DNA from 2 places in the Flintibacter sp. HCN-6482 genome. Region 1 is predicted to be linked to the other one. Evidence: riboswitches for the same ligand, from Rfam matches in the RefSeq annotation. Region 1 holds a riboswitch; the other holds the start of a gene.
What was found. A riboswitch is a leader RNA that binds a small molecule or an ion and turns the genes downstream of it on or off. The one in region 1 is predicted to bind ZMP and ZTP.
Positions count from the first base shown of each region.

Region 2: linked by a shared signal. The riboswitch ahead of WKS99_RS00900 (formate--tetrahydrofolate ligase) and the one ahead of WKS99_RS05230 (IMP cyclohydrolase) in region 1 are both predicted to bind ZMP and ZTP.

Region 1 is NZ_JBBKBK010000002.1:51,031-55,243, forward strand. It holds gene WKS99_RS05225 (phosphoribosylaminoimidazolecarboxamide formyltransferase) at 1-939, opposite strand, end outside; gene WKS99_RS05230 (IMP cyclohydrolase) at 967-1,674, opposite strand; ZMP/ZTP riboswitch at 1,721-1,802, opposite strand; gene purN (phosphoribosylglycinamide formyltransferase) at 1,837-2,493, opposite strand; gene purM (phosphoribosylformylglycinamidine cyclo-ligase) at 2,490-3,536, opposite strand; gene WKS99_RS05245 (amidophosphoribosyltransferase) at 3,673-4,213, opposite strand, start outside.
Region 2 is NZ_JBBKBK010000001.1:187,176-191,388, reverse strand. It holds gene WKS99_RS00920 (hypothetical protein) at 1-528, shown strand, start outside; gene WKS99_RS00915 (histidine triad nucleotide-binding protein) at 594-932, shown strand; gene WKS99_RS00910 (DUF4250 domain-containing protein) at 944-1,117, shown strand; gene WKS99_RS00905 (LysR family transcriptional regulator) at 1,419-2,354, shown strand; ZMP/ZTP riboswitch at 2,444-2,535, shown strand; gene WKS99_RS00900 (formate--tetrahydrofolate ligase) at 2,589-4,213, shown strand, end outside.

The DNA.
Region 1 (4,213 bases):
CTTCACTTTGAAGGTGTTCTGCCACACGCCTTCGGCCAGCACGTCGTCGTGCTCGTCGGAGATATAGATGTCGATGGCGTTATCCCGGTCAGGGCGGCGGATGTGGTCTACGAACTGCAGCCCCAAAACCTTGGGGTGCTGACGCAGCCACCAGATATCCGCCTTGTTGCCCGCCAGACGGGTGCAGTGGATGCGGCTCTGCTGGCCGGCACCTACACCGATGGTCATGCCATCCTTGACATAGCACACGGAGTTGGACTGGGTGTACTTCAAAGTGATGAGGGACAGGAGCATATCGTTTTTGGCCTGCTGGGACAGCTCCTTGTTTGCGGTGACCAGGTTAGAGAGCATCTCCTCGCTGATATCCAGGTCGTTATAGCCCTGCTCAAAGGTGATACCGAAAATGTTGCGGCGCTCAATAGGGGCGGGCTGGTACTCCGGGTCGATCTGAACCACATTATAGCTGCCCTTGCGTTTCATTTTCAGGATCTCCAGGGCTTCATCAGTATAGCCGGGGGCGATGACGCCGTCGGACACCTCGGCGGCCAGGAAGCGGGCGGTGTCTCCGTCACACACATCAGACAGGGCGGCCCAGTCCCCGAAGGAGCACAGCCGGTCGGCACCTCGGGCCCGGATATAGGCGCAGGCGATAGGGGACAGGTCCCCTTCTGGAGCGAAATAGATGTGCCGCTCGGTATCGGACAGGGGCAGGCCCAGGGCGGCTCCGGCGGGAGAGACGTGCTTGAAGGAGGCGGCGGCGGGCAGGCCGGTGGCTTTCTTCAGAGCCTTCACCAACTGCCAGGAGTTGAGAGCATCCATAAAGTTGATATAGCCCGGCTTGCCATTGAGCACCTTGAGGGGCAGATCGCCCTGCTCCATAAAGATGCGGGCGGGCTTCTGGTTGGGGTTGCAGCCGTATTTCAGTTCCAGTTCATTCATGTGAGCGTACTTCCTTTCTGGCGGTGTTCAGCCATGCTTGTTGATGATGACGGTCTCCCTGGCGCCGCTGGCCAGGTCGATGTACTGGACGAACAGGGATACTTTATTGTCGTGGTTCAGGTTGGCCCAGAGCTCTTCCGCCCAGGTCTGAGCGTCCGGGGCCTCGATGGCCACCTTCCGGGGCTCGCCCTCGAAGGAGGGCAGAGGGTCCAGGTTCTCCTGATAGGTGTGGATGAAGTGGCCGGTGCCGGCCACAGGGGCGTCGTACTCATAGAAGTAGCGGTGGTTGCAGCTGGGATCACCGTCAGCCGACTTCAGGATGGATAGCTGATAACTGCCGTCGGCCTCCACCACACCAGAGATGCGGGGGGTGTAGTTGGGGGGATCGGGCTCAAAGCAGCGGGTGCGAAGGGCCTCGATATAGCTCTTGCCATCCAGAAGGAACCGCTGGATGGTGTCGGTCTGGTCCCCGTTAGTGACTACGGTGGCCCCGTTTACCACCCTCACAGGATGGTAGATAATGAGAGAGGGGTCCACCATCTTGCTCTCGTCAAATGCCTTGGTGCGGATGCCGTCCTCGGTTTCCTCAAAAACCCGGTTGCGGCTGTTCTCACTGCGGCCCATAATGAAATAGGCGATGGCGGCCTTGCTGTTGTCGGCGGTGCGGCCCAGGACGATGCCGCGGCCAGGATAGGGATGGTTGGAAAGGATCTCCTTCAGATCATGTGTCTTCACAGTATTCCTCCTTTGTTGTAAAAAAAGGGCGCACCAGTTCTGTGAATTGGTGCGCCCAGACGGTCGGCCTTGTATTACGCGATACTCCCCGTGGTCATTTCCACTTACCGTCAGTCATATCGCACAGTTACATTGTAGCAAAAAAGGGTAAGAAAAGCAAATTCATTCTGCGTTCCGCGTTCCGTGTTCTGGATGCTCCAAAACACGGACGGTCCGCCCCTCCACCTTTAGCCGGTCCTGACAGAACAGGGACACGGCTTGGGGGAGCAGCTGCCACTCGCACTGCTCCATGATGCGCCGCTGGAGTACCTCCGGCGTGTCGTCGGGGAGGACCTCCACCGCCTTTTGAGAGACGATGGGGCCGCCATCGCACTCCTCACTGACAAAGTGGACAGTGGCGCCGGACAGCTTGACCCCATACTCCAGGGCCTTCTCATGGACATGGAGGCCGTAGCACCCTGGGCCGGCGAAGGAAGGGATGAGGGCGGGATGGACATTGAGGATGGCGTTGGGGAAGGCGCGGACCATCTCGCCAGTCAGAATGACCATAAAGCCGGCCAATACCACCAGGTCGATATCCAATCCCTTCAGCTTGTCTACCAGGGCCGCAGTCATGGCCTGGCTGGAGGGGTAGTCCTTTCGGGCCGCCACATAGCCGGGGATGCCGGCGGCCTTGGCCCGCTCCAGGGCATAGGCGCTGGGGGTGGAGGAAATGACAGCGGTGATTCGACCGTTGATCAGCTCACCCCGCCCCTGGGCGTCGATGAGGGCCTGGAGATTGGTGCCGCCCCCGGATACCAAAACCGCGATATTTTTCATTTGACTAACTCCACACCGTCGCTGCCAGAAACCACAGAGCCGACCTGATAGGCATTCTCGCCCGCATCCGTCAGAGTGGAGAGAGCCCGCTCCGCCTGAACAGCGGGGATGGCCAGGATCATGCCCAGGCCCATGTTGAAGGTGTTGTACATATCCCGCTCCGGGATGTTTCCCTTCCGCTGGATCAGATCAAAGATGGGCAGCTTGGGGAAGGTCTTGAGATTAATGCGGGCGGTGAGGCCGTCTGTCATCATTCGGGGCACGTTCTCGTAGAACCCGCCGCCGGTAATATGACTGATGGCGTGAATATCTACTCCGGCCTTCAGCAGAGCCTTGACCGCCTTGACATAGATGCGGGTGGGGGCCAACAAAGTCTCGCCCAGGCTCCGGCCGCCCAGCTCCTCCATGGGGGAGGTCAGGTCAGTGTGCTCCACATCCAGAGCCTTGCGGACCAGAGAGAACCCGTTGGAGTGGACGCCGGTGGAGCCAAGTCCGATGAGTACGTCGCCGGTGGATAGGCGCTTGCCGTCAATGATATTTTCCTCGTCCACGATGCCCACAGAGAAGCCGGCCAGGTCATAGTCCTCGTCGGGCATGACGCCGGGGTGTTCAGCGGTCTCGCCGCCCACCAGGGCGCACTCAGACTGGCGGCAGCCCTCGGCGATGCCGGCGACGATCTCGGCAATACGGGCGGGATCATTCCGGCCACAGGCGATGTAGTCCAGGAAAAACAGGGGAGAGGCGCCGCCGCAGATGATGTCGTTGACGCACATAGCCACGCAGTCGATGCCGATGGTGTCGTGCTTGTTCAGCAGCATGGCCAGCCGCAGTTTGGTGCCCACGCCGTCGGTGCCAGACACCAGCACTGGTTTTTTCATGCCGGCCATGTCGGGGGCAAACATACCGCCGAAGCCGCCCAGAGTACCCATGACACCGGGAATATAAGTGGATTCCACCATAGGCTTGATGCGCTGAACAGCCTCATAGCCAGCGGTGACGTCTACGCCGGCGGCGGCATAGGAAGCGGAGTGGGAGTTTTTCATCTTCAGACCTCCAGATCAAATTAGAACTTAAAAGTCAGGAATTGTGGACTGCGCCCCAGACGGAACAGTGGAGTTCAGCCCGGCAGGACCGGAGCCATTCTGACTTCACATTCCGGTTGGGATGGCGTGCTGACGCCTATTCTTTGCCGCTCCAGCAGTAAGTACACACCTTGTCCCGGTCCAGACCGATGGCCTCCAGCAGGCCATCCAGAGACTGGTAGCCGAGAGAGTCAAAACCGAGCTTCTCACAGATGGCCTTGAGCATGCACTGGCCTCGTTCAGTGCGGGCGTCAGAGTACTCCTCCAGGTGGAGCTGGCCCTCGTCCCCCTCCAGCTCCTGGACCGTACGGCGGGCCAACAGGTCCATGTCCGAGTTGCCACGGGAGAAGTTGAGGTATTTGCAGCTGTACATAATGGGGGGGCAGGCGGAGCGCATATGGACCTCCTCCGCCCCGGACTCATAGAGAAATTCCACCGTTTCCCGGAGCTGGGTTCCCCGGACGATGGAGTCGTCCACGAAGAGCAGTTTCTTGCCCTCAATGAGCTCGGGTACCGGAATCTGCTTCATCTTGGCCACCTGATTCCGAACGTCCTGGTTGGTGGGCATAAAGGAACGGGGCCAGGTGGGGGTATACTTGACAAAGGGGCGGGCAAATGGCTTGCCGCTGCGGTTGGCA
Region 2 (4,213 bases), on a different contig from region 1:
ATTTTGTGGTATCGGGGACCGACCACCTATCTTCAGGCAGATGCTCAGACATTTCTGGGTGGGGAATTTACGATTACTCCGTTGCGCTTGGTTGAAAAGACCACCTTTGAGAACTTGGCTGACTTTTCTCAGGAGCGGCATGACTTTTGTGTGAAACTGCCTGACCAGGACAGCGGACGACAATATGAGGCCGGGCTTCCCATTCAGGTGGGAGAAGACAATATGGTCCTGCAGTCGCTGTATGTTTCGCCCATCAGTGTTGCCTTTATGATTCAAGGAGAGGAAAACGATTTCCGTATGTGGGGGCCAGCGGCGTTTTCCGAAATACAAAGTACTACCGTTCTGAATCTGTTGGACGGCCAAACCGCATCTGTGGGCCGCGCAGTGAGCCAGAGCTATAATCCAGATACTGGGATGGGAGAATTTGTGTTCCAACTGAATCAGATTGTGGACCCGGATGAGGTGACATCCCTTACCATCTTAGGCCAGACCTTCTCTCTGGGAGGGCTGCTCCCGGTGGAGGAATAAAAACCTTGGCAATTCTGGCAAAAGGGGGTACAATGGTCTTACTAACAAACAAAGGAGGTTTCCCAATGTCTGACTGTCTGTTTTGTAAGATCGCGGAGGGGCAGATCCCGTCCAACAAAGTCTACGAGGACGAGGTATGCTTTGCCTTCCATGACATCGATCCCCAGGCGCCCACCCACTTTTTGGTTATCCCCAAGGCCCATATCGGATCTGTGGCCGAGGTGACAGAGGACAACGCCGCCGTAGTGGCCCATATTTTCGCAGTCATCTCCAAAGTGACCAAGGAGCTGGGCCTGGACAGCTACCGTGTGGTGTCCAATATTGGGGAGCAGGCGGGCCAGTCTGTCCCCCATCTCCATTTCCATGTTCTGTCTGGCCGGGATATGACCTGGCCTCCAGGCTGAGGAAGAAGGGGATGGTACCGAATGATCCCGCCATCCTCCTCAGCTTCCTGAATACCCGGCTTAGGGATGACGGCTGCACCCTGGAGGAGCTGTGCGCGCAGCTGGATGTAGAGCAGAGCGGGGTGGAGGATAAGCTGGCTGCCATAGGCTACACCTACCATAGAGAGCGCAACCAATTCCTTTGATAGAGGAGGTCGGAAAAAAGGGTTGACAAGAGAGTTAGGATGTGCTAACCTATACGTGGTTAGAGAGAGCTAACTCTCATCCTCCTTACACCTCCCTACTTTCACTTTTCCTGACTGAGGGCGCGCTCTGACCACCAGACGCTTGGGCGGGGCAGGCAATACCGCCGGGCAGACCGGGGCCGTGGATCATTCCACGGCTCCGGTTTTTCTTTCTGTATCAGAAAAAGGAAGATACCCCTTTCCATACTGGGTGAACTGTGATATAATCCTCATAGCTTTTTAGTTATGGGGTGTGCTGTTTATGTTCGTCAAGAATCCGGAATATTTTATGGCCATCGTCAAGGAGCGGAGCATCTCCAAAGCGGCGGAGCGGCTCTATCTCTCCCAACCCTATCTCAGCCAGTATCTGGCCAAGCTGGAGTCCAATCTGGGGGCCGTGTTGCTGGACCGTTCCCACTCGCCCCTGAAGCTGACGCCGGCAGGGGAGGTGTTCCATGCCTATCTGGAGCGCCAGAGTTATTTGGACCGGCAGCTGGTCAGCGACCTGCGGGATCTGCAGAACGAGAAGCGGCCTGTCCTCCACATCGGCGTATCCCCTTGGCGCGGCTCCACCCTTCTGCCCGATGTGCTGCCCCTGTTCACCAAGCAATACTCCGACGTCCAGGTGGTCCTCCATGAGGCGCCGGTGCCCGAACTGGGGGATCTGGCAGCGGGCAGTGTCACGGACTTCTGCATCATGCACATCCCTGGGGATCTGACGGAGCTGACCTATGAACTGGTCATGCGGGAGCATATCTTCCTTTTGGCCCACCGGGACCACCCCCTGGTCCGGGGGCTCACCAGTACCTACGACGACCCCATACCCTTCCCCGACCTGCGGCAGCTGGAGCGGGAGCGTATCGTGATGCTGCCCCCGGACTGGCGGCTGTCCAAGCTGCTCCACAATACCTTCTCCGTCCATAACGTGGAGCCCCAGAATATTTTGGTGACCACCAACAACACCACAGCCATCAATCTGGTGGCGGAAAACATGGGCTTCGCCTTTTTACAGGAGAGCGGCATCTCTCGCACCCCATATCTGGACCGGCTGGCCTGCTTTACCATCGGAGAGCCGCCACTGACCTGCCCCATGGCGGTGGTCTACAAGAAAAATGGATTCCTGTCACCGGCGGCCAGAACGTTTATCGACCTGATCAAGGAGTATTACAGCCGCTTTGACCGTCCCGCCAACCTTTGAACAAATATCGGGCCTGATTTTCAGCAAAAGGGACGGAGAGAAACCACACCGCCCCCCTTGACGAGGGAGGAGGCCTATGCTAAACTGAATCCAAGCCCTGCGACTGACGGAAGTGGAGTGACCACGTGGAACAGGGCCCGGCGTGTGAAACGCCATATTGCCGACCGTCTGGGCGCACTATTGCTTAGTGCGCCCTTTTATTTTTGCGGGCGCAACAGGAAGGAGTTATGGAAGATGAAGACTGACATCGAGATCGCCCAGGCCGCGGAGATGCTTCCAATTGGCCAGGTGGCCCACAAGGCGGGGGTCAGCGAGGAACTGCTGGAATACTATGGGCGCTATAAGGCTAAAATCGACATCACCCCCCTGCGGGACAAGGCCCGGAAGGGCAAGCTGATCCTGGTCACCGCTATCAATCCGACCCCCGCCGGAGAGGGCAAGACCACCACCTCCGTTGGGCTGGCTGACGCGCTGAAAAAGCTGGACAAGAACGTAATCCTGGCCCTGCGGGAGCCCTCCCTTGGCCCTGTGTTCGGCGTCAAGGGCGGCGCCGCCGGTGGTGGTTACGCCCAGGTGGTGCCTATGGAGGATATCAACCTCCACTTCACCGGCGACTTCCACGCTATCGGAGCGGCCAATAACCTTCTGGCCGCCATGTTGGACAACCATATCCAGCAGGGTAACGAACTGGGCATCGACGTGAAGAAGATCACCTGGCGCCGCTGTGTGGATATGAACGACCGGCAGTTGCGAAATATCGTGGACGGTCTGGGCGGCCGGATGCAGGGCGTCCCGCGAGAGGACGGCTTTGATATCACGGTGGCCAGCGAGATCATGGCGGTCCTGTGTCTGGCCACCGGCCTGAAGGATTTGAAGGAGCGGCTGGCTCGTATCATCGTGGGCTACACCTATGACGACCGGCCGGTGACCGCCGCCGACCTGAAGGCCCAGGGAGCCATGGCCGCCCTGCTGAAGGACGCCATCAAGCCCAATCTGGTCCAGACGCTGGAGAACACTCCCGCCTTTGTCCACGGCGGCCCCTTTGCCAACATCGCCCACGGCTGCAACTCCGTCTCCGCCACTGACACCGCCCTGAAGCTGGCCGACTATGTGGTCACCGAGGCGGGCTTCGGAGCTGACCTGGGTGCGGAGAAGTTTCTGGACATCAAATGCCGGGCCGCCGGACTGACCCCGGACGCGGTGGTCATCGTGGCCACGGTCAAGGCGCTGAAGTACAACGGCGGTGTGCCCAAGGCCCAGTTGGGAGAGGAAAACCTGGAGGCGTTGGAGCGGGGCCTGCCCAACCTGCTCAAGCATGTGGAGAATATCACCCAGGTCTTCGGTTTGCCCTGTGTGGTGGCCATCAACCGCTTTGTCAACGACACCGACAGAGAACTGGACCTGATCCGCTCCAAGTGTAAAGAACTGGGGGTCAATGTGGCCTTGTCCGAAGTGTGGGGCAGAGGGGGCGAGGGCGGTATCCAACTGGCCCAGGAGGTGCTCCGCCTGTGTGAGCAGCCCAAGAAGTTTACCTACGCCTATGAGTTAGATCAGCCTTTAAAGAGCAAGATCGAGGCTGTGGTGAAAAAGATATATGGGGGCGTGGGCGTGAGCTATTCCGATGCCGCATCCAAGGAGCTGGAGCGGCTGGAGAGGATGGGCATGGGCGGCCTGCCCGTGTGCATGGCCAAGACCCAGTATTCCCTCACCGATGACCAGACCAGGCTGGGCCGCCCCGAGGGCTTTACCATTACGGTGTCCAAGGTGAAGGTGTCCGCGGGCGCCGGCTTTGTGGTGGTCCAGACTGGGGATATTATGACTATGCCCGGCCTGCCCAAGGTACCCTCCGCGGAAAAGAT